Regions from separate parts of the Delftia sp. SD018 genome, predicted to be linked through region 1. Evidence: riboswitches for the same ligand, from Rfam matches in the RefSeq annotation. Region 1 holds a riboswitch; the other holds the start of a gene.
What was found. Region 1 has a riboswitch for glycine ahead of gcvT (glycine cleavage system aminomethyltransferase GcvT). Riboswitches for the same ligand answer to the same signal wherever they lie in the genome.
Positions count from the first base shown of each region.

Region 2: linked by a shared signal. The riboswitch ahead of INR38_RS25895 (D-amino acid dehydrogenase) and the one ahead of gcvT (glycine cleavage system aminomethyltransferase GcvT) in region 1 are both predicted to bind glycine.

Region 1 is NZ_JADDRN010000043.1:5,021-20,779, reverse strand. Features, by position in the region: gene INR38_RS26770 (ABC transporter ATP-binding protein) at 158-859, opposite strand; gene livG (high-affinity branched-chain amino acid ABC transporter ATP-binding protein LivG) at 868-1,635, opposite strand; gene INR38_RS26760 (high-affinity branched-chain amino acid ABC transporter permease LivM) at 1,688-2,926, opposite strand; gene livH (high-affinity branched-chain amino acid ABC transporter permease LivH) at 2,926-3,852, opposite strand; gene INR38_RS26750 (branched-chain amino acid ABC transporter substrate-binding protein) at 3,950-5,071, opposite strand; gene INR38_RS26745 (RluA family pseudouridine synthase) at 5,412-6,104, opposite strand; gene INR38_RS26740 (PAS domain-containing sensor histidine kinase) at 6,137-8,356, opposite strand; gene gcvP (aminomethyl-transferring glycine dehydrogenase) at 8,511-11,402, opposite strand; gene gcvH (glycine cleavage system protein GcvH) at 11,474-11,848, opposite strand; gene gcvT (glycine cleavage system aminomethyltransferase GcvT) at 11,984-13,159, opposite strand; glycine riboswitch at 13,177-13,295, opposite strand; glycine riboswitch at 13,311-13,422, opposite strand; gene INR38_RS26720 (fatty acid--CoA ligase) at 13,592-15,190, shown strand; gene INR38_RS26715 (hypothetical protein) at 15,354-15,759, shown strand, end outside.
Region 2 is NZ_JADDRN010000038.1:2,516-18,274, forward strand. Features, by position in the region: partial or broken gene INR38_RS25890 (invasin domain 3-containing protein) at 1-3,287, opposite strand, end outside; glycine riboswitch at 3,933-4,043, shown strand; gene INR38_RS25895 (D-amino acid dehydrogenase) at 4,136-5,467, shown strand; gene INR38_RS25900 (FIST N-terminal domain-containing protein) at 5,518-6,753, opposite strand; gene INR38_RS25905 (PhaM family polyhydroxyalkanoate granule multifunctional regulatory protein) at 6,830-7,786, opposite strand; gene INR38_RS25910 (copper chaperone PCu(A)C) at 7,929-8,441, opposite strand; gene INR38_RS25915 (hypothetical protein) at 8,538-8,897, opposite strand; gene INR38_RS25920 (glutathione S-transferase) at 9,017-9,679, shown strand; gene recD (exodeoxyribonuclease V subunit alpha) at 9,698-11,863, opposite strand; gene recB (exodeoxyribonuclease V subunit beta) at 11,860-15,708, opposite strand; gene recC (exodeoxyribonuclease V subunit gamma) at 15,705-15,759, opposite strand, start outside.

The sequences.
Region 1 (15,759 bases):
AAGCAATGAGAGGCAGGGACGTGTTTTATAACGCCTGCGCCCAGGCCGCAGACCCCACAATCGGCCGCGCATGACCAGACCACTGTGCGATCTGCGCGTGAAAAGAAAAAGGCCCGCCGAAGGGCGGGCCCGTGGGGCGCCAGGCGCCTGTGCGTTGTCAGGCGCCCAGGTAGGCGCGGCGCACGGCGTCGTTGGTCAGCAGGTTGGCGCCGGTGTCTTCCAGCACCACCTTGCCGGTTTCCAGCACATAGCCGCGGTCGGCGATCTGCAGGGCGCGGTTGGCGTTCTGCTCGACCAGGAAGACCGTGACGCCGGCCGTGCGGATGGTCTGGATGATCTCGAAGATCTGCGCAATGATCAGCGGCGCCAGGCCCAGCGTGGGCTCGTCCAGCAGCAGCAGGCGGGGCTTGCTCATCAGCGCGCGGCCGATGGCCAGCATCTGCTGCTCGCCGCCCGACATGGTGCCGGCGCGCTGGTGGGCGCGCTCACGCAGGCGCGGGAAGAGGCCGAACACATGTTCGATGCCGGCCTCGATCTGCGGCTTGTCCAGGAAGAATCCGCCCATCTTCAGGTTGTCCGTGACCGTAAGGTCCGAGAAGATGCGCCGTCCCTCGGGCGAGACCGCGATGCCCTTGCGCATGATGTGGTGCGAGGGCAGCTGGGTGATGTCCTCGCCCTCGAACGAGATGCGGCCCGAGCTGGCGCGCGGGTTGCCGCACACCGTCATCAGCAGCGAGGTCTTGCCGGCGCCGTTGGAGCCGATCAGCGAGACGATCTCGCCCTGGTTGACGTGCAGGCTCACGCTGTCGACCGCGCAGATGGCGCCGTAGTGGGTGGAGATGTTCTCCAGTTGCAGCATGGCAGGCATCAGGCTTCTCCCAGGTAGGCCTTGATGACCCGTTCATCGTTGCGGATGGCGTCCGGCAGGCCCATGGCGATGGGCTTGCCGTACTCCATGACGAGGATGCGCTCGGACACGCCCATGACCAGGCCCATGTCGTGCTCGATCAGCAGCACGGCAATGCCGTACTGGCGCCGCAGCTGGTCGATCAGGCCCTGCAGGTCCTTCTTCTCCTGCGGGTTCAGGCCGGCGGCGGGTTCGTCGAGCATGAGCACGCGCGGCTTGGTGATCATGCAGCGCGCGATCTCCAGGCGGCGCTGGTGGCCGTAGGCCAGGTTGCCGGCCTCGCGGTTGACGAACTCGCGCAGGCCCATGACGTCCAGCCAGTGCAGGGCGCTCTCGATCTTTTCCTCTTCGCTGCGGCGGTAGCTTGCCGTGTTGAACAGGCCCGACAGCAGGTTGACGCCCGAGCTGCGGTGCTGTGCCACCAGCAGGTTTTCCAGCACCGTCATGGACTTGAACAGCCGCACGTTCTGGAAGGTGCGCACCACGCCGTGGTTGGCCACGTGGTGGCTGCTGCGGCCCTCGATGGCGCTGCCGTCCAGCGTGACGGAGCCGCTGCTGGGCTGGTAGAAACCGCTGATGCAGTTGAACACCGTGGTCTTGCCGGCGCCGTTGGGGCCGATGATGGCAAACACTTCCTGCGGGCGCACGTTGAAGCCCACATGGTCCACGGCCAGCAGGCCGCCGAAGCGCATGCACAGGTCTTTGACTTCTAGCAAATACTCGCTCATTGCCGGCCCTTGCTGCTTTCTGTTGTCCCAAAAATCATGGTGTCGGCATGCCTCATGAGCGCACCTCCACATGGTGGCGGCGCATGGGCAGCAGGCCCTGCGGGCGCCAGATCATCATCAGCACCATCACCAGGCCGAAGATCAGCATGCGGTACTCGGAGAACTCGCGCGCCAGCTCGGGCAGCACCGTCAGCAAGATGGCTGCGATGATCACGCCCAGCTGCGAGCCCATGCCGCCCAGCACCACGATGGACAGGATCAGCGCCGATTCGATGAAGGTGAACGATTCGGGGTTGACGATGCCCTGGCGCGCCGCGAAGAAGGCGCCGCCCAGGCCGGCGAACATGGCGCCCAGCGTGAAGGCAGACAGCTTGATCTTCATGGGGTTCAGGCCCAGGGAGCGGCAGGCGATCTCGTCCTCGCGCAGCGCCTCCCAGGCGCGACCTATGGGCATGCGCACCAGGCGGTTGGAGATGCACAGCGTGATCACGGCCAGCAGCAGCGCCATCAGGTACAGGAAGATCACCATGTGCAGCGAGCTGAACTCCAGCCCCAGGAACTGGTGGAAGGTCGTGCCGCCCTCGGTGGAGGGATTGCGCGTCATCTCCAGGCCCAGCACCGTGGGCTTGGGGATGCTGGAGATGCCGTCCGGCCCGCCCGTGATGCTGGTCAGGTTGACCAGCATCAGGCGGATGATTTCGCCGAAGCCCAGCGTCACGATGGCCAGGTAGTCACCGCGCAGCCGCAGCACCGGAAAGCCGAGCACGAAGCCGAACATCGCGGCAGCGGCGCCGGCCAGCGGCAGCGCTTCCCAGAAGGACCAGCCGGCCCAGTGGAACAGCAGCGCATAGGTGTAGGCGCCCACGGCGTAGAAGCCCACGAAGCCCAGGTCCAGCAGGCCGGCAAAGCCCACGACGATGTTCAGGCCCAGGCCCAGCATCACGTAGATCATGGCCAGCGTGGCGATGTCCACCGCGTTGCGGCCCGCGAAGAAGGGCCAGGACACGGCGATCAGCAGGGCGGCCAGGATCAGGCCGTTGCGGTGGCTGGGGCGTGCGTGCGGCAGCGAGGGCAGCGAGACCTTGGGCATCTTCGCCGCGATCAGCGGGCGCAGCAGCTGCACCAGGAAGACCAGGGCGCAGGCCCAGGCCACCACAGTCCAGTCGGGGTTGATGATGGTGCGGGTGCCGGCGCGCTCCAGGTGCAGGCCGAAGATGGGCGTGACGACCACGGCCGTCATCACCGTGGCGATCAGGGCGTCGCGCAGGTTCAAGGTGGGTTTGGCTTTCATCAGACCTTCTCCACTTCAGGCTTGCCCAGCAGGCCCGTGGGGCGGAACAGCAGGATCAGCACCAGCAGGCCGAAGGCCACGATGTCCTTGTACTCGGACGAGATGTAGGCCGCAGCAAAGGTCTCGGCCACGCCCAGCAGCACGCCGCCCAGCATGGCGCCGGGGATGGAGCCGATGCCGCCCAGCACCGCCGCCGTGAAGGCCTTGATGCCAGCCAGAAAGCCGATGAACGGGTTGAGCTTGCCCACGGCCAGCGCGATCAGCACGCCGCCCACGGCCGCCAGCATGGCGCCGAGCACGAAGGTGAACGAGATCACGCGGTTGGTGTCGATGCCCAGCAGGCTGGCCATGTGCATGTCCTGGGCGCAGGCGCGCGAGGCGCGGCCCATGCGGGAATGGCGGATGTACAGCGTCAGCAGCACCATGAGCACGATGGCGACCACGATGATCAGGATGCGCGAGTAGGGCACATAGATCTCGAAGCCACCTTCGGCGCCGAAACGCAGCGCGCCCGGCAGCAGCGAGGGCACGGCCATGTCGCGCGCGCCCTGGCCCAGGGCCACCCAGTTCTGCAGGAAGATGGACATGCCGATGGCCGAGATCAGGGCCACCAGGCGGGGGCTGCGGCGCAGCGGCTTGTAGGCCACCTGTTCCACCACCAGGCCGTAGACGCCGGTGACGAAGACCGACACCACCAGCATCAGGCCGATGATGGCCCACACGGGCAGGCCGCTTGTCGTGCCGATGGCCGACAGCGTGACCAGGCCGATGTAGGCGCCGATCATGTAGATGTCGCCGTGGGCGAAGTTGATCATCCCGATGATGCCGTAGACCATTGTGTAGCCGATGGCGATCAGGGCATAGATGGCGCCCAGGGACAGTCCGTTGAACAGCTGCTGTATCAGCTGAGGTAAGAGTTCTGACATGGTGTAATGCCGCCCCAAAACAGGAAAAGGCCTAAAAGGCCAGGATGCAGACAACCGGGACACGCGCAAGCGTGCCCCGGCCAGTCAACGAGGGGGATTACTTGGCAGCGACCGACTTGCTGCCGTCCTTGTGCCATTCGAACACCTGGAAGTCGAAGGACTTCAGGTCGCCCTGCTTGTTCCAGCCCACCGAGCCCAGAACGGTCTCGAAGTTGGACTTGTGCAGGTGGTCAGCCACCTTGGCGGGGCTGTCGCCCACGGCCTTGATGCTGTCCAGCAGCACTTGCGTGGCGGCAAAGGCGGTCAGCTGGAAGGCGCCCGAGGGATTGCGCTTCTTGTCCTTGAAGGCCTTGACCACGGCGGCGTTCTTGGGGTTGGCCGAGAAGTCTGCGGGCAGGGTCACCAGCATGCCTTCGACGGCGTTGCCGGCGATGGCGTTGACTTCGGGGTTGCCCACGCCTTCGGGGCCCATCATGCGGACCTTCAGGCCCTGCTCGGAAGCCTGGCGCAGCAGCAGGCCCATTTCAGGGTGGTAGCCACCGTAGTAGACGAAGTCCACACCGGCGCTCTTGAGCTTGGTGATGACGGCGGAGTAGTCGCTGTCGCCGGCGTTGATGCCTTCGAACAGGGCCACTTCCACGCCTGCCTTCTTCAGGTCGTCACGCACGGAGGAGGCAATGCCCTGGCCATACGACTGCTTGTCGTGCAGCACGGCAACCTTCTTGGGCTTGGCCTTGTCCAGGATGAACTTGGCGGCGGCAGGGCCCTGCTGGTCATCGCGGCCGATGGTGCGGAAGATGAAGTGGTAGTTCTTGCCGTCGGTCAGGGCCGGGGAAGTGGCCGAGGGGGTCACGACGACCACGCCTTCGTTGTTGTAGATCGGGGCGGCGGCAATCGATGCGCCCGAGCAGACGGGGCCGATCACGTAGCCGATCTTGGCGTTGACCACACGGTTGGCGGCCACGGGGCCTTGCTTGGGTTCGCAGGCGTCATCGACGGACACCAGTTCGATCTTCTTGCCATTGACGCCGCCAGCCGCATTGGCCATTTCCACGGCGGTGTTCACGCCTTCCTTGACCATGTCGCCGTACTGCGTCAGCGGGCCGGTGGTGGGAACCACCATGGCGATCTTGATTTGCGCATGCGCTGTAGAGAACAAGGCGGCACCAGCCAAACCCAGGGCGGCGACGACGGTGTGCATGCGGAACGGAATGCTCATGAGTACTTCCTTCAACTTTGGGTAAAGCGTTCTGAAAAACGCGGTGGCTCCTGTAGGGGCGATCCGCGCAAAGAAGCACAGATTAATCTCCTGGTTACCAATGGCAACAGGGTATCCCGGGGCTGGCGCGCATGCAGGCTTTTCGCTAAGGGCTGGATGCCATCGCAGGCCGCTTGTCAACGCCGGTTTTGGGCGACGAAAACGCCTGATGCCGACGGTGCACCCAGACGGTGCTGCATGAAACCAATATGACCGACTGCAAGAAGGGGAAACACGTACACGGAATGTTGCATTGCAGCAACGCGCCAGAGGGCGCCGGTTTGCGTGTTTCTGCGGTGGATCAAAACGGCACGGCGGATTCGAAACGCAGCGTTTGGCCCGACAGGGGATGGGCCAGCTCCAGCTGGTGCGCATGCAGCAGCAGGCGCGGCGACAGGGCCTGCACGGCGGCATCGGCATAGAGCGCATCGCCCAGGATGGGATGGCCCAGCGCCGCCATGTGCACGCGCAACTGGTGGGTGCGGCCTGTCACGGGCTGCAGCTGCACCCGCGTGGTGGGTGTGCCCTGGCCTTCGGTGGCTGCGGGCATGGCGCGCCACAGGGTCTGGCTGGGCTTGCCCTGCAGGGCGTCGATGATGCGCAAGGGGCGCCGCTCCCAGTCGGCGGCTATCGGCAGGTCGATGCTTTGCCAGGCGTCGGCCTGCTGCGCGGCAGGGCGGCCGGCGACCACGGCCACATAGCGCTTGTGCACGCGGCGCTGCGCAAAGGCTTCGCTCAGGAGGCGCTGGCTGGCCAGGCTGCGCGCCATGACCACCAGGCCCGAGGTGGCCTGGTCCAGCCGGTGCACGACCAGCGCATCGGGCCAGCGCTGCAAGGCGCGGCCGCTCAGGCAGTCCTGCTTGTCAGGGCCGCGTCCGGGCACGCACAGCAGGCCGGAGGGCTTGTCCAGCACCAGCAGCTCGGCGTCCTCGTACAGGCAGGAGACACCTGCATCGGTATCTGCATCGGCATCGGCAGCAGTACCAGCACCGATGCACTCCTGCGGCGTTTCAGTGTTCAAGCCGTTCACCGTTCATTGAGGAGCCTGTGCACGGTGGCGCACAGCTCCTCCACGTCATTGGGCTTGTGCACCAGCGCCCGGGCGCCTGCGGCCATGGCGGCCTGCTCGATCTCGGCGGTGATGTAGCCCGAGGCCAGGGCGATGGGCAGCAGGGGCTGGATGGACAGTGCCTCGTACACCAGATCGATGCCGCTGTAGCCCGGCATGTTGTAGTCGGTGACCAGCAGGTCGTAGTCCTGGGGGGCGGCGCGCAGCGCCTCGGTGGCCTCGTGCGGATCGGTGAAGCCGCTGACCTGGTAGCCGCGACGGCGCAGCAGACGCTGCACGAGGAAGACCAGGGCCTGGTCGTCGTCCACGTACATCACATGCTGCTGTGCGGCCTGCGGGTCGGGCAGCAGGGCGAACTGCGGGCCGGTCGGGGTTTCTGCGGCTGCCAGCGGCTCCGGCAGGCTGGGCGGCGCTTCGGCTGCGGGCGCCTGGGCTGGTGCGTGCTCGGCGGGCGCCAGGGCGTCGGCCGGGGGAAAGTACAGCGTGAAGCGGCTGCCTTGTCCTGGAATGCTGTACACGTCCACGGCGCCGCCGTGGTTGCGCATGACGCCGTGCACCACGGGCAGGCCCAGGCCCGTTCCCTGGCCCACGGGCTTGGTGGTGAAGAAGGGCTCGAAGATGCGCTGCAGCGTGCGCGCATCCATGCCGGGGCCGTTGTCCTGCACCGACAGCGCCACGTAGCTGACGGGCGGCAGGCCCAGGCGCTCGCACAGGCGCTGGTCGGGGCGCACCAGGTCGGCGTCCATCTGGATCAGGCCGCGCCGCTCACCCAGGGCGTGCATGGCGTTGGTGCACAGGTTGAACAGGGCCTGCTCCACCTGCATGGCGTCGGCCAGCATGGGGGGCAGCTGCGGCGGCACATGCACCTGCAGCTCCACGGCGGGCGGCAGGGTCACGCGCAGCAGCCGCGCCGTGTCGCCCATGACTTCGCGCGCCTGCACGGGCTTGCGCTGGGGCGGCTCGTTGCGGCTGAAGGTCAGGATCTGGCGCACCAAGTCGCGCGCGCGGCGGCCGGCCTTTTCGATCTCCTGCAGGCTTTCGATGGCTGCGGCATTGCCGCCGCAGTCGGCCTTGGCCAGCTCCACGTTGCCCAGGATGGCGCCCACGATGTTGTTGAAGTCGTGCGCAATGCCGCCGGCCATGGTGCCCAGGGCCTGCATCTTGTGCGATTCGCGCAGCTGGTCTTCCAGTTCGTTGCGCTGGGCCTCGGCCTTCTTGCGGCTGGTGAGGTCGCGCGCGAACACGGTGGTGGTCTCGCCGCCGCTGTGGTGCTCGAAGGAGACACTGACCTCGACCGGAATCTCGCGGCCGCTGGCCGTGCGCGCCGTCATCTCGCCCAGCACGGCCTGCGTGGTCAGCGGTGCAAAGGACAGGGCCTGTGCCGCATCGGGCAGGAAACGCTCCAGCGGACTGCCCAGCGCGTCGTGCGGCGGGCACAGGAACAGGGCGGCGGCCGTGGGATTGAAGACGGTGATGCGCTGGTCCGAGTCCAGGCAGATGATGGCGTCCAGCGCCGAGTTGATGACCGATTCCAGCCGCCGCTCGCTCAGGAACAGCTGGTGGTTGCGCTGCTGCAGCGCCAGGCGCTCGGCCAGCAGCGGGCCCTGGTCCACCACGGCGCACAGGTACTGGGCAATGGGCGGGCCGCTTTGCTGGGGGATGGCGATGCAGGCCACGTGCAGGTCGGCGCGCAGCTGGTGCTGCTCGGTGATTTCGAAGCAGACCTCGTGGGCCTCGGTGCGGCCCAGCTCGCGTGCGGCGGAGAAGGTCTCGCGCACGCGCTCGGCGTCGTCCGGGTGCACGAAGGGCGCGAAGTTCACCAGCAGCCGGTCATGCTCTGAGGGCTGGAAGGCGCTATGCGCCATGGCGTTGGCCTGCACCACCATGTCGTGCTCGTCCACCACCAGCAGGGGCAGCGGAATGCTGGCGAACAGGGCCTCGAAGCGCTCGGAGGCGCTTTCGGCCACGGCCTGGCTGTAGTCCAGCACGCGGTTCTGGATTTCCAGTTCGCGCTGGTAGTTGCGCAGCTCGGCCACCAGGGCCTGCAGCGGGTCGTCTTCGGGCTGGAAGAGGGGAAAGCGTTCGACGGGGGGCAGGTCGGCGCCGGGCGCCAGCAGCGCATGCAGGGGCAGGTGCTCGTCGTCGCGAGGCGGATCGGAATGGTCTGGGCTGCTCATCGCGGGCTGGCGCTGGGGAAAGCGGCACATGCCGCACAAATCCTGGTGGCCCGCGCCCGGCGTCCGGCAGATTACCGGAGCCCGGCGCGGGCAGGGCCGCAGTGTACGCGCGCCAGGCGGGGCGCCACAAGCGCCCCTTTCGGTGGCAGGTGCTTCAGCTCAGGTAAGCGTCCACGGGGATGCAGCTGCAGTACAGGTTGCGGTCGCCGTAGACGTTGTCCACGCGGCCCACCGGGCACCAGTACTTGGACTGGCGCAGGGCAGCCACCGGGTAGGCGGCGGCCTCGCGGCTGTAGGGGTGGGCCCATTCCGAGGCCAGCAGCGTCTCGGCCGTGTGCGGCGCGTTCTTGAGCGGGTTGTCGTCCTGGGGCAGGCGGCCCTGCTCGATGGCGCGGATTTCCTCGCGGATGGCGATCATCGCGTCAACGAAGCGGTCCAGCTCGTACAGGCTTTCGCTTTCGGTGGGCTCCACCATCAGCGTGTTGGGCACGGGGAAGGACAGCGTGGGCGCATGGAAGCCGTAGTCGATCAGCCGCTTGGCCACGTCCTCGGCCATGACGCCCGTGCTTTCCTTGAACTGGCGCAGGTCCAGGATGCACTCGTGCGCCACATGGCCGTGCTCGCCCGCGTACAGCGTGGGGTAGTGGTCGCGCAGCCGGGCGCTGATGTAGTTGGCGCTGAGGATGGCGGTCTCGGTGGCCAGGGTCAGGCCCTGGGCACCCATCATGCGGATGTACATCCAGCTGATGGGCAGCACGGCCGCATTGCCCAGCGGTGCGGCACTGATGGCACCCGTGCCGCCCGCAAGGCCCGCCGTGGCATGGCCGGGCAGGAACGGAACGAGGTCCTCGACCACGCAGACCGGGCCCACGCCCGGGCCGCCGCCGCCGTGCGGAATGCAGAAGGTCTTGTGCAGGTTCAGGTGGCTGACATCGCCGCCGAAGCTGCCCGGCGCGGCCAGGCCCACCAGGGCGTTCATGTTGGCGCCGTCCACGTAGACGCGGCCGCCGTGGTCATGCACCAGCTTGCACAGCTCCTTGACCTGGGTCTCGAACACGCCGTGCGTGCTGGGGTAGGTGATCATGATGCAGGCCAGGTTGGCACTGTGCTGCTCGCACTTGGCCGCCAGATCCGCCATGTCGACGTTGCCGTTGGCATCGCAGGCGGTGACCACCACCTGCATGCCCACCATCTGCGCGCTGGCGGGGTTGGTGCCGTGGGCGCTGCTGGGAATCAGGCAGACGTTGCGGTGCGACTGGCCCCGGCTCGCATGCCAGCCCTTGATGGCCAGCAGGCCAGCGTACTCGCCCTGGCTGCCGGCATTGGGCTGCAGGCTGATGCCGGCGTAGCCCGTGGCCTGGCACAGCCAGTCGCGCAGCTGCTTGTCCAGTTCCGCATAGCCCTGCTGCTGGTCGGCCGGGGCAAAGGGGTGCACCTGGGCGAACTCGGGCCAGGTGATGGGAATCATCTCGCTGGTGGCGTTGAGCTTCATGGTGCAGGAGCCCAGCGGGATCATGCTGCGGTCCAGCGCCAGGTCCTTGTCCGACAGCTGGCGGATGTAGCGCAGCATGGCGGTCTCGGAGCGGTGGGTGTTGAACACCGGGTGCGTGAGGAAGTCGCTGCTGCGGCGCAGGCTGTCAGGGATCAGCGGCTCCACGCCCTTTTCGAAGGCGGCGAAGCTGGGCAGGGTCTGGCCGTCCCGGGCGAAGATCTTCCACAGCAGCTCGACGTCGGCGCGCGTGGTGGTCTCGTCCAGCGAGATGCACAGGTATTCCTTGAAATACACACGCAGGTTGGCGCCCAGGGACACGGCACGCTCCACGATGGCCTGGGTGGCCGCACCCGTGTGCAGGCTCAGCGTGTCGAAGCTGGGCACCTCGCGCAGCGGCGCGCCCAGCTCGGCCAGGCCGCGCGCCAGGATGGCCGTGTACGAGGCCACGCGGCGGGCGATGCGCTCCAGGCCCTCGGGGCCGTGGTAGACGGCGTACATGCTGGCCACCACGGCGGGCAGCACCTGGGCCGTGCAGATGTTGGAGGTGGCCTTCTCGCGGCGGATGTGCTGCTCGCGCGTCTGCAGTGCCAGGCGGTAGGCGGGCTTGCCATGCACGTCCACGCTCACGCCGACCAGGCGGCCGGGCAGGGAGCGCTTGAACTCGTCGCGGCAGGCCATGAAGGCGGCGTGCGGGCCGCCCGCGCCCATGGGCATGCCAAAGCGCTGGGTGGTGCCCACCACGATGTCGGCACCCCATTCGCCGGGCGGCGTGATCAGGGTCAGCGCCAGCAGGTCGGTGGCCACGATGAAGGCGGCCTGCTTGCCGTGGGCCTTGTCCACGTCGGCGCGCAGATCGTCGATGCGGCCGCTGGTGGCGGGGTACTGGGCCAGCACGGCGAAGTAGTCGCCCTCCATCAGCTGGTTCCATTCCTCCAGCGAGTTGGCCAGCAGCACTTCGATGCCCAGCGGCGCGGCGCGCGTCTGGATGACCTCGATGGTCTGCGGGTGGGCATCGCCCGCCACCACGAAACGGTTGCTCTTGCTTTTGACGGAGCGCTTGGCCAGCGTCATGGCCTCGGCGGCCGCCGTGGCCTCGTCCAGCATGGAGGCGTTGGCAATCGGCATGGCCGTCAGGTCGCAGACCATGGTCTGGAAGTTGACCAGGGCCTCCATGCGGCCTTGCGAGATCTCGGCCTGGTAGGGCGTGTAGGCCGTGTACCAGGCGGGGTTCTCCAGAATGTTGCGCAGGATGACGCCGGGCGTGTGCGTGCCGTAGTAGCCCTGGCCGATGAAGCTTTTGAGCAGCTGGTTGCGGCCTGCCAGCGCCTTGAGCTCGGCCAGCGCCTGTGCCTCGGTGGCCGCTGGCGGCAGCGCCATGGGCTGGTGGCGCCGGATGGAGGGCGGGACGATGGCGTCGATCAGCGCATCGCGCGATGCCGCGCCAATGGCGCTGAGCATGTGGGCCTCGTCTTCGGGCGCGATGCCGATATGGCGGGCCACGAATTCGGTGGCGTTCTCGAGGACGGCAAGGGGCTGGGTGGAGGACATCAGCATGGAGGGACCTGTCTCAAAAGCTGAAAAGCGCCAGGGCGGGCCCTGGCGCCCGTCCTGGCCGGAAAGTGGCGTCAGTTGCTCTGTGCGAAGGCCGTGTAGGCGGCTTCGTCGAGCAGCGCGGCCAGCTGGCCTGCGTCGCTGAGCTTGACCTTGAAGAACCAGCCTTCGCCCAGCGGGTCGCTGTTGGCCAGGGAGGGGTCGTCGCGCAGGGCTTCGTTGACTTCGACGATCTCGCCGCTGACGGGCATGTAGACATCGGCGGCGGCCTTGACGGACTCGACCACGCCGGCCACATCGCCCTGGTTGAAGCTGGTGCCCACGGCGGGCAGATCGACGAACACCACGTCGCCCAGCGCATCCTGCGCGTGGAGGGTGATGCCGACGATGGCCGCGTCAGGGTTGGCGGCGTTGATCCATTCGTGGTCCTTGGAATACTGGATGCTCATGGCTTGCTCCGATAGAAACTGAAAAGAAACCTGTGAAAGGCGGTTTGAGAAAGGTCAGTGCGCACTGTAGCGGCATGCGATGGCGGGAAAAACGAATTCGCCGAACTCGGTCCACGCCAAGCGCGCAGGCTGTCCTCAACCGCGGTGATAGCGGGGCGCCACGAAGGGCGTGGCCTGCACCTGCATGGGCACGGCCTTGCCGCGCACCATGGCCTGCAGCGTGGTGCCGATGGCGGCGCTGCCCGGCTCCACATAGCCCAGTGCCACGGGCTGGTTCAGCGTGGGCGACAGCAGGCCGCTGGTGACCTGGCCGACCTTGCGGCCGCTGGCATCCAGCAGCTCCGTGCCTTCGCGCACGGGCACGCGCTCCAGGGCCACCAGGCCCACGCGCTTGCGCGTTAGCAGCTCGGGCGACTGCAGCTGGGCCAGCACGGTGGCCGCGCCGGGAAAGCCGCCTTCGCGCTCGCCACCAATGCGGCGGACCTTCTGCACGGCCCAGTTCAGGGCGGCCTCGGCCGGGGTGGTGGTCGTGTCCAGATCGTTGCCGTACAGGCACAGGCCGGCTTCCAGGCGCAGCGAATTGCGCGCGCCCAGGCCCACGGGCCTGACTTCGGGCTGGGCCAGCAGGGCACGGGCAAAGGCCTCGGCGTGGCTGGCGGGCAAGGAGATCTCGAAGCCATCCTCGCCGGTATAGCCGCTGCGCGTGATGTACAGCTCGGCGCCTTCCCAGTCGAAGTGGCCGCCCGTCATGAACACCAGTCCGGCCGTGTCGGGCAGCAGGCGCTCCATGGCGGCTGCTGCCTGCGGGCCCTGCAGCGCCAGCAGGCCCCGGTCGAACTGGGGCTCGATTTCACAGCGCTGGCCGATGCGGGCCTCTATGTGCGCCAGGTCTTCATGCTTGCAGGCGCCGTTGACGATCAGGAACAGGTCGTCCTCGCGGCGCACAAACATCAGGTCGTCCAGAATGCCGCCCGCGTCGTTGAGCAGCAGGCCGTAGCGCTGGCGGTGTTCGCCCAGGCCCAGCACGTCCATGGGCAGCAGCGATTCCAGCGCCGCGCCGGCATCCGGGCCGCGCAGGCTGATCTGGCCCATGTGCGAGACATCGAACAGGCCTGCCGCCTCACGCGTGTGCAGGTGCTCGGCCATCAGCCCCTGCGGGTATTGCACGGGCATGGAGTAGCCGGCAAACGGCACCATGCGCGCGCCCAGTTCCTGGTGCAGGTCGAACAGCGGGGTCTTGAGCAGATCGGTGGTGGAGGCAGCGGTCAAGGATGGACTCTCTTTTCGGCAAGGGGCAAGGCACAACGCCATCCCGGAATCCCGGGATGTCCTGCCCTGCTGTCCGCTTTACCTGAGAGATTCACCCGCACCTTCCAGGCGTGGGGCTTGCTCCTTCGGTGGATGGGACACACCGCCGTGCCCTGCATCTCTCTCCAGCTAGGAACGCCTGCGGCCGTGGCGGCAGGCGGTGCCAGTCCTTTTGCCTGAGCGTTCGGGACGAACCCTGCGCCTTCGGCGGTGCCGCTGCCTGTGACCATTGCGGCCGGGCGGGCACTCTCTCCTGACCGGCGCATTCTAGCTGCGGCCAGCGTCCGCGCGGCTTCGGGATTTCCGCGGGCCGGCCCCAGCTCCATGCGCTTGCCTGCATGAATGCATTTGCAAATTGCATAACTGTCTAAAAAATCTCCTACATTGAGATGCATCGATATATGAAATCTCGTGAGCGAGAAGGAAGAAGCGCACATGCAGCAGACGCTGGGAGACACATTGGCCTGGCCGGCACGTTACCTGCCGAACAAGGAAGCCCTGGTCGCTTGGGAGGGCGGCGAGCGCCGCGCCTGGACCTACGCCCAGCTCGATGCCGAAGTCAACCGCCACGCCCACGGCCTGGCCGAGCTGGGCATAGGCCATGGCGACGTGGTCGCGGCCTTTCTCTACAACACGCCAGCCTTTGTCTTCACCATGCTGGCGGCCGCGCGCCTGGGCGCCATCTTCAATCCCATCAACTACCGGCTGGCGGCGCAGGAGCTGGCCTTCATCCTCAAGGACGGCGCTGCGCGCGCCCTGGTGTTCGAGCACGAGGGCGGCGAGGTGGCCGCACGCGCCCAGGCCCTGCTCAAGGCCGAAGGCGGCGGCACTGGCGCAGGCATCGAGCACTGGATCTTTGCCGACGATGCCCCGGCCGACCCGCTGCCGGTCTGGGCCACGCAGCGCCTGTCCGCCCTGGCCTGGGGCCGCAGCAGCGCGCCGCCCCAGGCCCATGTGCGCGAGAGCGACCCCTGCATCCTCATGTACACCAGCGGCACCACGGGCCGGCCCAAGGGCGTGCTGCACACGCACCGCAGCAAGCTGGCGCACAACGCCCTCATGCACCAGACCATGCAGTTCACGCGCGACGACGTGGGCCTGGCCATGGCGCCGCTCAACCACACGGCCGAGCTGCACACCAGCTTTTTGCCGCGCCTGCAGGCCGGTGCCACCCAGGTGCTGCTGCGCCGCTTTGACGTGACCGAGGCCTGGCGCCTGATCCGCGAAGAGCGCGTGAGCTTCTTCTTCGCGGCGCCCACCATGGTCACCATGCTGCTGGCCGACCCCATCGCCTCGCCCGAGCAGGCGCCCGCGTTGCGGCTGGTGGAGTACGGCGGCGCCTCCATGGCGCCGCACCTGATCCGCGAATGGACACGCAAGGTCGGCAGCGACCTGGTCCAGGTCTACGGCACCACCGAGATGGGGCCCTGCATGTCCATCCTCCTGCCGCGCGAGCAACTCTCGCACGCGGGCTCGGCCGGGCTGCCCTCCATGGGCCATGACCTCATCGTGGCCCGCCTGCGCGAAGACAACGCCCCCACCGACCCGGCCGAGGCCTGCCTGCCCGGCGAGGTGGGCGAAATCCTCGTGCGCGGCCCCTGCATGATGGCCGGCTACCTCAACCGCCCTGACGCCAACACCCGCGCGCTGGCGCACGGCTGGTACCACACGGGCGACCTGGGCCACATCGACGACGACGGCTATCTCTGGATCCGCGACCGCATCGACTACATGATCAATTCGGGCGCCGAGAACGTCTATCCCCGCGAAGTGGAAGACGCGCTGGTCGAACACGCCGATGTGCTCGAGGTCGCCGTCATCGGCGAGGCCGACGAGCGCTGGGGCCAGATCGTCGCCGCCCACGTGGTCGCCAAGCCTGGCGCCACGCCCACGGCCGAGGCGCTGGACGCCTTCCTGGTCCATGGCGACCGCCTGGCCGCCTACAAGCGCCCGCGCCGCTACCACTTCCGCGAGGCCCTGCCCAAGACGGCCAGCGGGAAGATACAGAAGCAGTTGCTGAGGGTGGTGGACTGAGAAGGCTTCGATCCAGCATGCTGACTGCATGACGATGCGCGGTCCGGCCCTACCCCTTCATCGGACTCATTCGAAAGCAGCCTTTCCTTAGGAAATTTTGAATTGAAGCGGTTACTTTGCATTACATTTGCTTCCTTCAAATAATCTTCGGGGAGAGAGAGAAATGATCGCGTCTTACGTTCGCGCCTTGGCAATCTGCGCGGTGACGGTTCTGGCTACGGGATGTGCCCAACTGAAAGCTCCGCCTTACGGGGCAGACTACGCAGCGCTGGAGCAATTGAAGGCGGCCAAGCCGGGATCCGCCAATGTTCTGAAGGTGGAGCCGACAGATCCTGCTGCTCCGGTCAACAACCTCTCCTTGCGTGGAACGCCTCTTAATTCGGCGAGCGGCACCTTTTCCAAGTATCTGGAAGAGGCGCTGGTTCAGGACTTGAAGGAGATCTCCGCCTACGATCCCCAGTCGCACACCCAGATTGACGCGAAGATTCTTGCCAACGATATCGATATTCGCGGTTTCAGCACGGGCTCGGGTGTGATGGAGATTGAGCTTCGGGTCTTGCGCAGCGGCG
Region 2 (15,759 bases), on a different contig from region 1:
CTCGTGGCAGTGTTGTCTGCGACAACGCTGAGCGGACTGGCACTGATCAGGTTTCCATTCGCGCCATTGCTGGGCGAGCCGGCCGTGTAGTTCACCACAGCCGTAGCCGTGGCGGCCGAGCCATTGATGGTGAAACCAAAGGTGCCACTGCCGACTGCGGTAGGTGCCGTGATGGTTGCCGTGTACACCCCTGCGCTGCACGACCCCGCGCCGACCGCAGGCGAGCCCTGTGTTCCGCTGTTCAGCGTGAAGGCCACCGTATTGGCACAGGTTGCAATCGAATTGCCTGACGCATCCTTGAGCTGCGCCGTCAATGTGCTGGTTGCGGTGCCATTGGCAATGATCGAGGTCGGACTCGCAACGATGGTCGAGGCGCTGGTACTTGGCGGACCCGCCGTGTAGCTCACTGAAGCCGTAGCAACTGCGGCAGAGCCGTTGATGGTGAATCCGAAGATCCCGCTGCCGACCGCCGTGGGCGATGTGACGGTGCCCGTATAGATGCCGGCAGTACATGAGGCCGCGCCCACACTCGGCGTTCCCTGCGTTCCGCCGTTCAGGGTGAATGCCACCGTGTTCGTGCAGGTGTTGATCGGATTGCTGCTGGCATCGACCAGTTGCACGCGCAGCACGCTGGTGGAGCTGCCGTTGGCCACGATCGATGTCGGTGTGGCGACTATCGTCGATGCACTCGTGCTCGGCGTTGCGGCCACATAGGAGACCGTTGCGGTGGCAACAGCCGCAGACCCGTTGATGGTGAACCCGAAGGTTCCGCTGCCGACCAGCACCGGCGATGTCACCGTCCCCGTATACATGCCGGCACTGCAGCCCGTGACGCTGACGGCAGGAACGCCTTGCGTCCCCGCATTGAGGGTGAAGGCCACCGTATCGGTACAGGTGGTGACAAGGTTGCCTAAAGCATCCTTCAACTGCACGGCCAAGGTGCTGGTGGAGACGCCGTTGGCCGCAATCGATGGCGGACTCGCGGCGATTTCAGACCCACTCGTGCTGGCCGGCAGCCCGGTGAAGCTGTAAGCAACCGGCGAAGGCTGATAGGTCACTGCGCCAGATACCGGACTTCCACCCAATGGAAGATTGGAGAACGTGGCACCTGCGACTGACGACGACAAGGTCACGGGTGTCGTGAATGTTCCGGCGACACTGCTGCTGGCATTGATGGGAGACGCGCACTTTCCGCTGGAGTTGGTCGTGCAGCTGACTGCGGCGGAACTGCCATTGAACGTGACACCTGCAGGCGGCGCTGCGAAGGTAACGGTGTCACTGCCCCCCGTCCAGGCATTGCCTTGGCCGTCAACAATGTAGACCTCCAGCAAGTCGCTGCTGCCGACAGGTTGATTGTTGGTCGTCGCCAGAACGCCGGATTTCAGGGCACAGGGAAAACCGGTGACGCTTGCCGCCGTTGAAAGCTGCGAGGTCTGGGCTCCACCGGAATTGCTGTCCGTCACTGTGACTCGCACCTGGCCGCTGAGATACGAAGGAACGGTCAGCGTTCCCGAGGCTCCGGCCATGGTTTCGGAGCCCAGATAGACCTGCGCATCGTTGACGCCCGCGCCGGTCGGCGACCAAAAGGCTTCCACCGTATACGGTGCCGGCTCGCTCGCATTGGCATTTGCCGTGATATTGAATGTCCAGGTGCAGGCGGCGGTGTCACTGGCGCCAACGCCAAGGGTGGGGGTCCATCCGGTTTGTCCATTGCCCGTCGTCAGCAAACTGATGCCTGAGTTTGCAGCCACAGGCACGGAAAACAGCGTGTTCTGAGAAATCTTGAAGAAATCACGCGTAGTGATACGAATGGCACTTCTCGACTGGCTTGTCATCTTGTTGTTGCCAATCAATCCTGGTGCCGTACCCGTACCACCGATATTCACCCCGTCCCCGCCGCCAGTGAAGTTGTTATCGGTCGCCGTCACTACCTGCGTCGTGCCTGAGGCTGCCGTATTCACCGTTGGTGCCGACACATGCGTTGGCGATGACCCGGTATAGGCGGCGATAGGCAGCGAGAAGGTATTACCCGTCACGGCCAGACCAATTCCATTGGCCAGGCTGATCGTTCCATCAACCGACACCACGGCCCTGGGCGCATTTCCACCAGTCGGGCTCAGTGCGATATTCGAATTTTTGATCGTCAATCCGTTGACGGTCATGTTCGACATGACCTGGAAAAACTGCTCGAGCTGCATTCCCCCGATAGGGTTGGGCAGATTCGTTACCGTGAAATTATCGACAACGATGTTGGAAACCGTGCCTGCACCGTTGCTTGCGGCAACGGAAATGGCCGAGCCCTTGTTATTGCCGTAATTTCCATTCCATATCGCGGAGTTGATTGTGCTATTGGCAAAGAATACGTTTTGTGCGCCTTGATGAATCTCCGCGTACAGCTCGCAGTTGAACGGCGTCCCCTCTCCCGCAGGGGTTGGCGCCACATTCACCAGACCGACGCGATCAATGATGACATTGTTTGCTGAGGAGCCAACGACGAATACCGCTTCGCCACAGGTCATGTTGGGCGAATTGGTGAGAGTGATATTCTTCCCACCAAGATAAAAGGTTTCCCAGGCGGAGTCCGCCCAGTTCTGGACTTGTATGACTCCCCCGAAATCGATGGTCAATGAGCCCGTGCCGGCTGGCACGGTGCCTTTGAGCCAGTACCAGGCACCACCGGCACCAGTGGTGGTGCCCGTATCGCCGCCGCTGATCATCTGGGTTTGACCACAGGCATTGGTGGCTCCCGTCACGGCGCCGGACTGGGCTCCGCTGACGAATGTATTGGCACAGCGCACGTAAACCGTCTGATTGTCGACATACGGATGGAGGTTTCCGGCCGCATCCTTGGATGTCCCACTCTGTATGGTTCGTACCGACGTAGACAGTGTCGGCGCAAAGACGATGGAAACATCGGCACTCGGATCCAGCGTTTGCAGCGTGTAGTTGGCTGCCTGAATGGCAGCTCGCAGCGTACATGCGCCAGCAAAGGTGCCTCCCAGCGTGCTGACACAGGTGGTTGGTGTCGTTGCATTGGCATTGGGAGCGTCGCTGTTGTCAGTGACCGTGAAAACGACGGTCGCCGCCAGTGCCGTGGATGAGATACCCGCGCATGAAAGCAGCAGCAAAGAGAAAAGGCACTTCGCTGCACGCCACTTGCGAAAAAATGCCGAACCAGGCAGGCGATTGAGAGCATGCATGATATTCCCCGTTTTCTCAAGGAGATATGACAGGAAAATGATTTTCCCAATGGCAATAGCCATCAGTTGTACCCAGCGCATTTGCATCGCCGTACCTCGAATAGTTCTATTTGAATCACGAGCTCACAACTCACCTTGCAGCCGGTGAGGTTGGAAGCAAAATGTTTCGCGCAGATCCTGCGCGTCAATCAAAAAGGTGGATTTCCATCAACGTTTGCGAGCTGCTCCGCTGCCCATTGAGCCGGACACACCTTCAGTCGGGTTTGCGACGCAAATCATTCCTCCCTCCACAAACCATATTCACCGTGCTTGTATTTTTTCAGTGCCGGGCCAGTTTCCATGGACCTGCACCTGTGCAACGGTAAGTCGCCTATCAGACATATACACAACTCATGGTTAACCCATGCAGGTCCAATCGACCAGAACATGCACTGACAAACCACTGCACACATCGATAGGCTAAATCATGTTTTTTTCTATTTCAATAGTTTTTTTACATGAAATCGAAGGCTCGTGCCAGCGCTACGAGGGAGGCGCTTGAGCGATCTAGGGAATACCCTGAATCAGCCACACCACATACAGGTAGTAACTGGTGGTATCCCCAGTACGACTGGAACCGGCTGCGCAAGCCACATAGAATCGCCCCTGCAGGAGAGCAGGCGGGCACCACGGTGCCGAGCCTCACCGAAGGCGCAAACTCCCATACACGCTCAGGTTCCGTACTGCAAACACAACATGCCGTCTGGAGAGCCGCCGCACGCAATATGCGGCGCACCGAAGGAGCAAGCCCCGTTCCCATGGACGGCGGTGAATCTCTCAGGTACCAAGGACAGGGGGAGCGGCAGCTGCGTCACGACGGACGCCGGCTGCTTGCTATTGAATCCATAGCTACCAGCTTCCGCGTGACCGGCACATGCCTTTGAAAGGGCATTGTCATGCGCGTTATCGTTCTCGGAGCCGGCCTGATCGGCACCGCCTCGGCCTACTATCTGCAATCTCTCGGTCATGAAGTGACCGTCATCGACCGCCAGGCTGCGCCCGGCGCCGAAACCAGCTTTGCCAACGGCGGGCAGATCTCGGTCAGCCATGCCGAGCCCTGGGCCAACCCCGGCGCACCGCTGAAGTTGCTGGGCTGGCTGGGCCGTCAGGATGCCCCCCTGCTGTTCCGCCTGCGCGCCGACATGCGCCAGTGGCTCTGGGGCCTGTCCTTCCTGCGCAACTGCACGCCCGCGCGCACGCGCCACAACATCCAGCAGATCGTTCGCCTGGGCACCTACAGCCGCGAGGCCCTGCAGCAGCTGCGGTCGGACACCGGCATCCAGTACGAGCAGCGCATGCAGGGCATCCTGCACTTCTACACGAACGCCCGCGAGTTCGAGGGCGCGCTCAAGCCCACCGAGCAGATGCAGGCCCTGGGCTGCGACCGCCGCCTGATCGACGCCGACGAAGCCGTGCGCCTGGAGCCGGCCCTGGCCCATGTGCGCGGGCAGATAGCGGGCGCCACCTATACGGCCGAGGATGAATCGGGCGACGCCAACCTGTTCACGCGCGAGCTGGCACGCATTGCCACCACCACGGGCGTGCAGTTCCGCCACGGCCACCACGTCATGGCGCTGCGCACCACGGGCGCAGGCGCCAGCCGCCATATCGACCATGTGGAGGTGACCAATGCCGATGGCCGCTACGAACGCATCCAGGGCGACGCCTATGTGCTGGCCATGGGCTCGTTCAGCCCGCTGCTGGCCCAGCCGCTGGGGTTGCGCCTGCCCATCTACCCGGCCAAGGGCTACTCCGTGACCCTGCCGGTGCTGGACCCCGCCAAGGCCTACCAGGTCAGCCTCACGGACGATGAGTTCAAGCTGGTGTTCTCGCGCTACACCGGCGCGCAGGGCGACCGCCTGCGCATTGCCGGCACGGCCGAGTTCAACGGCTACGACCGCAACCTGGACCCCGTGCGCTGCGAGGCCATCGTGCGGCGCGTGCAGCAGCTGTTCCCTGGCGCCGGCGATACCGGGCGCGCCCAGTTCTGGAGCGGCCTGCGCCCCGCCACACCCAGCAATGTGCCGCTGATCGGACGCTCACCCATCGCCAACCTGTTCCTGAACACCGGCCACGGCACGCTGGGCTGGACCCATGCCTGCGGCTCCGGCATGGCGCTGGCCGACCTGGTCAGCGGCAGGCAGCCGGCCGTGGATTTCGATTTTCTGGGAGCTGCAGTCATGGACCCGGATCGCAGCGCAGGCACGGTGCGCCCGCGCGCGGTCTGAGGTGCGGACGGTGTGTACCGTGTGTACGGCGTGTACGGCGTGTACGACGCCTAAGCAGTGAACACCGTCAACACCCCGGCGAAGCGGTGCAGGCGGGCGTCCATGATCTCGGCTTCGGCGACGAAGCCGATCAATGGCACATCGCCCAGTGCGTGGCGCAGGGTGCGCAGCTCGGCATCGGGGCCGCCGAACAGGCCGCCGCCGCGGCCCCGGCAACTGATGTAGATGGCGCCACGGATGCGGGGCTGTGCCTCGCCTTCGGGCGCCGCCTCCTCAGGCTCCGCCGCATCGCGCAGCGCAGCGCCCAGTTGCAGCAGTTCCTGGCGCGCGACCTGGGCCTGGCGGCGGCAGAAGATCACCGAATGCCCGGCCTCCACGGCCGATGACAGGGCCACGCCCTGGCGCAGCGGGTCCAGCCCGACCAGGGTCAGCACCTGGGCCTCTTCGGTGAGCACGCCGTGGGCCATGCCCCGGCCCGGCGGCGCAATGGCCGCCAGCGTGCTGCGCACCGTGGTCAGCGCGGGCTGCCAGTCGCTGCCTTCCAGCTCCACGCCCAGCAGTTGCAGCAGGCGCTGCAAGGCCGGATCGCCATTGAGCCCGGTGACCAGGGCGCCGCGCGCCTCGGTGATCTCCAGGCCCTCGCCCAGCGGCACGCAGCCCTGGGCCATGCCCGTGATGCAGGGCACGCCCGCACCGAAGGCCACGCCCGAGAAGCCTCCGCTGAAAATGCCGCGCGCATCCGCATGCTGCGCATGCAGGTCCTCGGTGCGGCAGGCGATCTGCACGCCCTCCACGCCATCGTCCCCGTCATCGCCCACGCCGCCGAACAGCAGGCCGGACTCGGTGCGCTCGGACAGCTCGTACAGCAACTCGGCCAGCTCGGGCTGGCCGCCTCCGGCATGGACCAGGGCCGAATGGGCCGTGAACCCGGCCTCGCCGCCCGGCGCATGCAAGGGCGCCAGGCCCGAATACAGGCGGTAGTGCGCGGCCGGCACATCGAGCAGCATCACCGCGAGCGCGGAGCCGGACAGGTATTCATGGGACATGGCCAGCACGCCACCGGCCGAGCAGCCAGCCCAGTCCGCCACATGGGGCAAGGCCCTGGCCAGATGCTGCAGCAGCGGCCTTGCATGGGCGGCATGCGCGTGGGACAGGTACACCAGGCCCAGTCGGGGCCGCTGCGCGTGGCCCGGATCGGCCATCTGCGAGCGCAGTTGCAGCAGCACCGCATCGGCCGCGGCGCGCCAGTCGGAATGGCTGGCATGGCCTACAGGAAACAACGACATTCCAACCTTCTTTCTAGCCCTGCCAGCGCCCGGCTTGCGGAGGGCTCTAGACCATCCATGGGTGCCGCCGTCCCGCTCAGCGCGGTGGCCGGCTCTTGGCCGGCGCCTTGCCTGCGGCCGGTGCCTTGGCTGTTGTCTTTGCGGTGGTCTTTGCCGCCGTCTTCCTGGCCGCCGCCTTGGCTGGCGCTTTGGCCGGAGCTTTCGGTGGGGCTTTCGCAGCCGCCTTGGCAGCTCCGGCCGGGGCCTTGGCCGCCGGTGCAGCCGCCTTGCCTGCCTGCGCGGCGAAGGCGCCAGCCTGGGCCGTCATGCGGTCCATGGCGGCCTTGGCGATGTCGCCGGCCATGCCGGTGGCGCGCTGTGCGGCAGCCACGGCCTCGGGGGCCATGGGCTCGGCCATGGCCTTGGCGGCGATCTGCTGGAATTGCTGGGTCAGTGCGCCCCACCATTGCATGGCCTGGCCCATGGCGGCGGCCTGGGCAGTCTCGTCCTTGGGCGCAGAAGCCTCAGGGCCTGAGGCCTTGCTGCCGGCATCCGTGGATGCAGCGGCCGCAGCAGCTGCAGGCGGCTCGGCAGGGGGCTGCGCGGGCGCGGCCTGCGGCTTTTCCTGCTTGCCGGCCTTGCCGGCGGAGGACATGGGCCAGTCCGAGTGGTCGGACTGCCCCGCGCTGGCGGCGCCCTTGCCCGCAGTGGCTGCAGCAGCGGTGGCGGCTGCAGCGGCGGGGAACTGGAAGGCCTGCGCCAGTTCACCCATGCTGACGTTCATGCCCTGCAGGGTGGACAGCGTCATGCGCTGCACTTCCAGAGCCTGGATGGTGGCGGCCAGCGCCTTGCCATTTTGGTCCAGCCAGAACTGCACGGCCTTGAGTTCGGTGATGCGCTTGTCCACCTCCTCGATGCTCACCGTGGGCGCCACCCATTCGGGCAGGCGCCCCAGGGGCCGGGCCGTGGCCGATCCCGCGCTCTGGGCCAGGCCCTGCAGGAAGTCGAAACCGGGGATGAACTTGCCGAAACCGAAGGAGGACGCGTCACTCATGGCAGCACTCGCTAGGACTGGGTTGGAAGAGCATGCCGGCGAAGGATGCCGGCCATGCCCCCAGCTTAACCCAGGCACACGCCAAGTCCACGGCAAGTCATGCGCATGCGGCTGCGCACAAACCCGGTGCAATGGCGCTGGCTCAGTGCGAATGGCCGGCGTGGCCGCCGCCGTGGCCCGCTGCCGGGGCAGCCGCCGCGCCGGGCGCCATAGCGCGCACGGGGACCTGCAGGCTCAGGCGCGAGGTTTCGCCCTTGGCATCCTTGAACACCAGGGTGATGGGCACCTGGCTGTCCTTGAGCAGCGGGCTCTTGAGCTGCTGCAGCATGACGTGGTAGCCGCCGGGCTTCAGGTCCACGGCCACGCCCTTGGGCAGGTCCAGGCCGTCGATGGCGCGCATGCGCATCACATCGCCTTCCATCTTCATTTCATGCACCTCGGCCACGCCGGCGGCGGGCGACTCCACGCCCACCAGGCGCAGCGGCTCCTCGGCCGTCAGGCGCATGAAGGCGCCCGTGGCCTGCTGGCCCGGCACGCTGGCACGCGCCCAGGCGGCGTCGGCCTTGACGTGGGCCGCATCGGCATGGGCATGGGCCAGGCCCATGGACAAGGAGGCGGCGATCAGGAAAGGGGTGGTCCATTGACGCAGTGTCATCACGGTTTCTCCAGAAAATTCAATACGTTGCAGCACGGTCTGTGTGCATTGCAAAAACAAAAGCCAAGCGAAAGAGGCAGGGATTGAAATGGGGAGTCACCGGGGCGGGGCGCGGGCCTGCGGCAAGGCCGGCATGGCCACGCTGTGGACGGAGGCCGGGTGCGCCCGTGGCTGCGCTTCTGCCATCAGCGGTGCCGGGGCCGCACTGCACCGGGCGGGCGGCGGCGCCAGCGGGGGCAGGCACAGCGGGCAGTCGATGCCGTGGCTTCCGGCAAGGGCATTGTCCTGACCGGCCGGCGATGGCACCCAGACCGATTCGCCAGCGGCCGAGCACAGGCGCTCCCAGCCCGAGGCACGCGCCAGCGGCGCAAACGCCGATGCCAGCGCCACGCACAGCCACAGCCCCAGCACCCAGCGGGCGCAGGCAGCCAAGGTGGAGGGCAGGCGAAGCGGCATGGCGCCATTCTAGGGGTCTGCCCCAGTCGTCATCTCCGGGACCGCGCCATGCCCTGCCCGCCCCTACCATCACAGGCGCGCACCCTCGCCTTCACCACAAACAACCCAAGGAGACACCCATGCTCACCCTGTGCGGATTCGCGGCCAGCAACTACTACAACAAGGTCAAGCTGGCCCTGCTGGAAAAGCAGCTGCCCTTCAACGAGGAACTGGACTGGCTGGGCGAGACCGATATGGCACTGTCGCCGCTGGGCAAGGTGCCGTACCTGCGCATCGACGACGGCCGTGGCCTGTGCGAGTCGGCCGCCATGGTCGAGTACGTGGAGACGCTGTCGCCCTCGCCGGCCCTGCTGCCGGCCGACGCCTTCGAGGCCGCCAAGGTGCGCGAGCTGTGCGTGTACCTGGACCTGCACCTGGAGCTGGTGGCGCGCATCCTCTACCCGCAGGCCTTCTTCGGCGGCCAGGTCAGCGACTCCACCCGGGAGCGCACGCTGGCCCAGCTCGACAAGAACGTGGCGGCCTTCGCCAAACTCGCGCGTTTCTCACCCTTTGTGGCGGGCGACAGCTTCACGCTGGCCGACTGCTGCGCCATCGTCCACCTGCCCCTGGTCAGCGCGGCCAGCAAGATCGTTGGCGGGCGCGACGTGCTGGCCGACCTGCCCGTGCGCGAGTACCTGGCGCGCATGGCCGAGCGGCCCACGGTGCAGCAGGTCAATGCCGACCGCAAGACCAATACGGCGCTGATGATGTCCCGCTACGCCAGCGACAAGACTCCGGCCTGAGCCGCCGCCCTGCCCGCCTCAGTCCTGCAGCCAGCGCAGCAGCCCGCTGGCGCGCTGCGTGGGGCTGCCAACGGCCGAGGCCAGTAGGCCCGGCACCTCGGAGAACAGCGAGAAGGCCTGGCGGGCGCGCGTGATGCCGGTGTAGACCAGCTCGCGCCCCAGCACGCTGCCGCCGCGCGAGGGCAGCACCAGGGCCGTGTGCTCGAACTCCGAGCCCTGGCTTTTGTGCACCGTCATGGCGAAGGCAGTCTCCACATGGGCCAGGCGGCTGACACCGACCGAGCGCAGCTCGTCACCCTGCAGGAAGTACACGCGCAGCGGCTGCCCGGGCCCACCCTGCGGGGCCCCCTGTGACCCACCCTGCGATCCACCCAGCAGCGCAATGCCGATGTCACCGTTGAACACGCCCAGCTGCGCATCGTTGCGCGTGACCATGACGGGCCGGCCCGCATACCATTCGCCGCTGCGGCGGATCGCGCCCTGCGCTTCCAGGGCCTGCTCCACCGCCCGGTTGAGGCCGGACACGCCCCAGTCCCCCTCGCGCACGGCGCACAGCAGCCGGAAGCGCTCGAAGGCCTGCAGCACATCGACCACCCAGGCCCGGTGCGCGGCCTCGTAGTCGCCGTCCGCAGCCGGCCTGTTTTGCAGCGCCCTGGCATACAGCGCATAGCTGGCCAGGCCGCCACGCCCGCGCACGGCCAGTTCGGTCACGGCCTGCACGCCGCCGCCCTGGCGCTCCCAGAGTTCGGAGTGCGTACCGCCTTGCGTGCCGGCATCGAGCAAGGCCTGGGCCTGCGCGGCGTGGCCGGCATTCACGGCGCGCGCCAACTGGCCGATGGGACCACCGAAGCGCCGGCTTTCGCGCAGCATGACGGTGTGCTGCGCAAGAGCCGGCGGCCGGTCGCCTGCCGGCGCCGCGAACTGCGGCGGCACCGCCTGGCCGGCCACGCGCAGCGCATAGTCCAGCGTGTCCGGCAGGTAGCGTCCGGCCTGGGCATCGCGGCACAGGTCGCCCAGCACGGCGCCCGCCTCCACCGATGCCAGCTGGTCCTTGTCGCCCAGCAGCACCAGGCGGGCGCCGGCCGGCAGTGCCTCCAGCAGCGCCGCCATCATCTCCAGGTGGACCATGGAGGCCTCATCGACGATGAGCACGTCCACGTCCAGTTGCCGCCCCGCATGGAATCCCCAGTGCCGCGTATCGGGCCGCGCACCCAGCATGGAGTGCAGGGTGCGCGCCGCGCCCATGCGCTGCACCAGGCCCGCCAGGTCGATCTCGCCGCCCATGCTGCCCTGCAATTGCAGCAAGGCCCCGTCAATCGATTGCTTCAGGCGCGCAGCCGCCTTGCCCGTGGGCGCGGCCAGGGCCACGCGCAGCTGGCCGGCGTCGGGCGCCGTGGCAAACAGCAGGGCCAGCAGCCGCGCGGCGGTATAGGTCTTGCCGGTGCCGGGGCCGCCCGTGATCACCGACAGCCGGCCGCGCAGCGCCAGCGCGCAGGCCAGCTTCTGCCAGTCCACAGTGCCAGCGTCCGCCGCAGGCGGGAACAGGCGGTCCAGCCAGCGCCGGGCCAGGGCTTCGTCCAGCGGCTGGCCGGCCACGGCCTGCGCCGCCGTGCGCTGGATGACATGGGTGGCCACGGCGCGCTCGTAGTCCCAGTAGCGGCGCAGGTACAGCAGCGGCGCGGGGCCGTCGGCACCGGCCAGCACCAGGGGCTGGCCAAGGTCCTCGCCGCCATCCTGGCCCGCGTCGCCGATCACGCGCACCACGGGGCTGGCACCCAGCGCCGCCACCCAGCCGGACAGGCGAGCGGGCAGCATCTGCCACAGGGCCTGCTGCGCGGGCAGCGCCTCGGCGGGCCAAGCCAGCACGTCGTTGGGGTTGCCGGCCAGCGGCGCCAGGGGCAGGCAGCTGTGGCCGCGCCCCTCCATCTGCGCCAGCAGCGCGGCGGCCACCAGCAAGGCGGGCCCGGCCTGCGCATCCTGCCCGGCGACGAAGGAGGCCAGCGCCGCATCCAGGCGCCGCAGCAGGCCGGCATCGGCCCAGCGGCGCAGCAGGGCCAGCACCTCATTGGTGTCTGGCGGCACAGCGCCCAGCGAGTCGTCGTCCGGCGAGTCGTCGCTCGGCCGTTCATCGAACAGGTCCAGCGTGGCCGTATCGACGGTCCGCGAACGGGGGCGCGGGCTCATGGCGGCTCCTGCATATCGGCGCGGCCGGGGCCGAGCAGTTCATCGAGCGCATCGAGCAGGGGCAGCTCGGGCGCCATGGCATGCATGCCACCGGCCGGGCCATCGATGCCGCGCAGAAAGTAGTACAGCGCGCCGCCCAGCTGGCGCTGCGGCTCGTAGGCCGTGCCCAGCCGGCTGCGCAGCAGCCGGTGCAGGGCCAGCAGGTAGAGCGCGGCCTGCACGTCGTAGCGATGGTGGAGCATGGCGCGGGCCAGGGCCTCCTGGCCGTAGGCGGCGCCGTCCGGGCCCAGGTGGTTGCTCTTGTAGTCAAGCACCCAGTAGCGGCCCTCGTGGCAGAACACCAGGTCGGCAAAGCCCATGAGCATGCCGTGCAGCGAGCGCTGGGGCAGCGCGGGCCGGTCCTGCCCCGGCAGGATGAAGCGCCGGCAAAGCTGGTCGATGCGCTCGGCCGGCAGCTGGCGCGCGGGCAGCCAGAACTCCATCTCGGACAGTTGCGGGCCCAGCGTGGCCAGCGTGACATCGAGCGGCGCCAGCGGCTGGTGGACCACGGCCGTGAGCCAGGCCAGCAGGTCGCGCGCCTGCTCGCCCCGGCCCGCGCGCTCGCAGCGGCGCACCAGGCGATCAGCGAGCGCACCCTGGCCGTCCACGGGCAGGGCAAAGTCTTCGCCGCCCAGCCATTCAAGCTGATCGTGCACGAAGTTGCCGACCACGGGGCCGCGCAGAAAGCGGTGCCAGACCGCAGGCCCAGCGGCCGGTCCATCCTGCAGGGGCTGCAGGCCCGCCAGGCCGGCAATGTCCGCCAGTTCCGGCGATGGCGGCGGCTCCAGCGCCTGCTCATCCTCGGCCGGGCGCTGCACGGCTACGGGCAGCACGGGCAGGCTGGGCGCGGCCATGGCACGCACCAGGGCCGAGAAGCTGCCGATGCCCCAGCGGGTGTCGAAGCGCGCGTCGTAGGCCGGGGCATCGTGCAGCGGGGTGGCGCCAGCCGGTGGCTGCCAGCGCGTGCGCTGCAGTGGCCCGGCATCCAGGTCGCGCCAGGCCATGTGCGGGTCTTCGCCGCACAGCTGCTGCAGGCCGTCGCGCCAGCCCTGGGCCGAGCGCGGCTCGGTGCCGCCCAGCAGGTAGCCGGCTGCGCCCTGCTCGTTCACGCAGGCCTTGCCGTTGCCGCGCTTGAGCGGGGCCAGGCCCAGCCACAGCGCATGGCGCGGGCGGGTAAGCGCCACATAGAACAGGCGCAGGTCCTCGCGCAGCCGCTCGCGGTCGGCCTGGGCAAGCTCCTCGTCGCTGAAGTCCAGCAGCAATCGGCGGGCCGGAGCCGCGTCGTCTTGCGACTCGTCCTGCGCGGACAGGGTCAGGAAGGGCGTCCTGGCCCGTTCCATGGGGCGGAAGCTGCCCGCAAACGGCAGGCAGACCAGCGGGTACTCCAGGCCCTTGCTCTTGTGCACGGTGACGAGCTTGACCAGGTCGGCATCGCTTTCCAGGCGCACCACCTGCTCTTCGCTGCCGCTGCCCGGCGTCTCGATCTGGGTGGCCAGCCAGCGGATCAGGGCCTGCTCGCCCTCCAGCTGGGCGCTGGCGGTCTGCAGCAGCTCGGCCAGGTGCAGGTAGTTGGTCAGGCGCCGCTCGCCGCCCATGGCCGGGTCCTGCAGCCAGCGCACGGGCAGGTCCAGCCGGTACAGGGTCTGGCGCAGCATGGCCAGCACGCCCAGGCGCAGCCAGATGCTGTGCAGTTCGCGCAGCTGCTCGCTGCGCACGTCAAAGGCTTCCTCTTCGGCGGCCAGCCAGGCCAGCTCGTCCAGCGACAGGCCGATGAGCCGCGTGGCCAGGCCCGCGCGCACGGCCTGGGCATCCAGCGGCGCGGCGACGGCGCGCAGCCAGTACAGCAGGTCATGGGCCTCGTCGCTGGCGAACACCGAATCCTGGTCCGACAGGTAGACCGAGGCCACGGCGCGCGCCTGCAGTTCTCGGCGCACGGCGGCCGCCTCCCGGCCCGTGCGCACCAGCACGGCGATGTCGGCGGGCCGCAGGCGCACAAGGCGGCCATCGGGCTGCACAAAGCCGGCCTGCGGGTCGGCCAGCCACTGCACGATCTGCTCGGCGCAATGGGCCGCAAAGCGCCGCCGTACCTCGTCGGCCGACAAAGGCAGGGGAATGCCGGTGTCCTCGTCGCGGCCCGCACTCCAGGCCACGGTGAGGGCGGGCATGGCGCCGTCGCGCGTGTGCAGCAGCTCGCGCCGGCCCTGGGCGGCCACGGGCTCGAACGGCAGCGGGTTGTGGCTGCCGCGCCGGAACATGAAGGCGCCCTCACCCGGCCGCTGCTCGGCCTGCGCGAACCAATGGTTGACGGCGCCCACCAGCGCCTGGGTAGAGCGGTAGTTGGTGCCCAGCACGTAGTGGCGGCCCTCGGTGGCACGGCGCGCCTGCAGGTAGCTGTGGATGTCGGCGCCGCGAAAGCCGTAGATGGACTGCTTGGGGTCGCCGATCAGCAGCAGGGCGCTGTGCGGGTCGTTGGCCGCCGTGCGGTAGATCTGGTCGAACAGGCGGTACTGCAGCGGCGAGGTGTCCTGGAATTCATCGATCAACGCCACCGGGTACTGGGCCAGGATGCGCTCGCGCAGCACGGCGCCGTTGTCGCCGGCCAGGGCCGTGTCCAGGCGCTGCAGCATGTCGGCAAAGCCGAAGCTGCCAGCCTGGCGCTTGAGGTGGGCCAGCCGCTGCGCCACGCGCGCGGCCGCATGCAGGCGCACGGCCACGCTGACGGGCGGCAATTGCTCCAGTTGCAGCAGCAGCGCCTGCAGCTCGTCCAGCTCCAGCGGCATGAGCACATCGCCGGCCGATCCCTTGAAGGCCTCGGCCAGGCCCTCGGGGCTGAGGCGGTGGCGCGCGGCCTCGGTCAGCGCCAGCGGGCCGTCCAGCGGCGCGCGCGACCAGTCGGCCAGCGCGGCAAGCCAGCCGGTGTAGCGCGCGGGCTGCAGCTTGCGCTTGTCCCACAGCGCGCCATGGCCGTCGAGCTGTCCATCCAGCCACAGTTGCAGGCGCTGTGCCTTGTCGTCCCAGCCGGCCGCCAGGGCCAGCAGGCGGCTGCGGCGCTGCTCCATGGCGCGCTGCAGGCAGTCGGCCAGGCTGCCCTCGCCCGCGCCGGGCACGGGGGGCTCGCGCAGCAGGGCGCGCATGTCATCGACCAGAGCGCCGACGTGGGGCCAGATCTTCAGGGCCTCGTCCAGCAACTCGTCGGACAGCGGGTAGCACTGCTGGCGCCAGTAGTCCTGCGCGGCCTCGGTCTGGCGCTGGCTTTCGTCGGGCTCCAGCGTTTCGTCGAAGAGGTTGCCGCTGTCGAAGGCATGCTCGCGCAGCATGCGCTGGCACCAGGCGTCGATGGTGTGGATGGCCGCGTCGTCCATGCATTCAGCCGCCATGGCCAGGCGCCAGGCCGCGCGTTCACGGGCCGCGCCTTCGGGGTAGGCCTCGCGCAGCGCGTGCAGGAAGGCGTCGTGGGGCGCGGGCTCGGCCTCGCCGCGAAAGCACTGCACGGCCTCGATCAGGCGCTTGCGTATGCGGTCGGACAGCTCGCGCGTGGCCGCGCGCGTGAAGGTCATGACGAGGATGTCGGGTGGCATCAGCGGGCGCTCGAAGGCCGTGCTGCTGATGCCGTCCAGGCTGCCCTCGCCATGCCCCAGCACCAGGCGCAGGTAGAGCGCGGCAATGGTCCAGGTCTTGCCGGTGCCGGCGCTGGCCTCGATCAGGCGGCTGCCCCACAGCGGGAAGCGCTGTGCGTCGAGCACATGGCCGGTCACGTCGCCGTCCACATCGCCGGTCGCGGCGCCGATCATTTCGCTCGCGCTCATTGCGCCTCCCCCTGGTACGGCAGGACCTGCACCTGCGCGGCCACCCAGTCG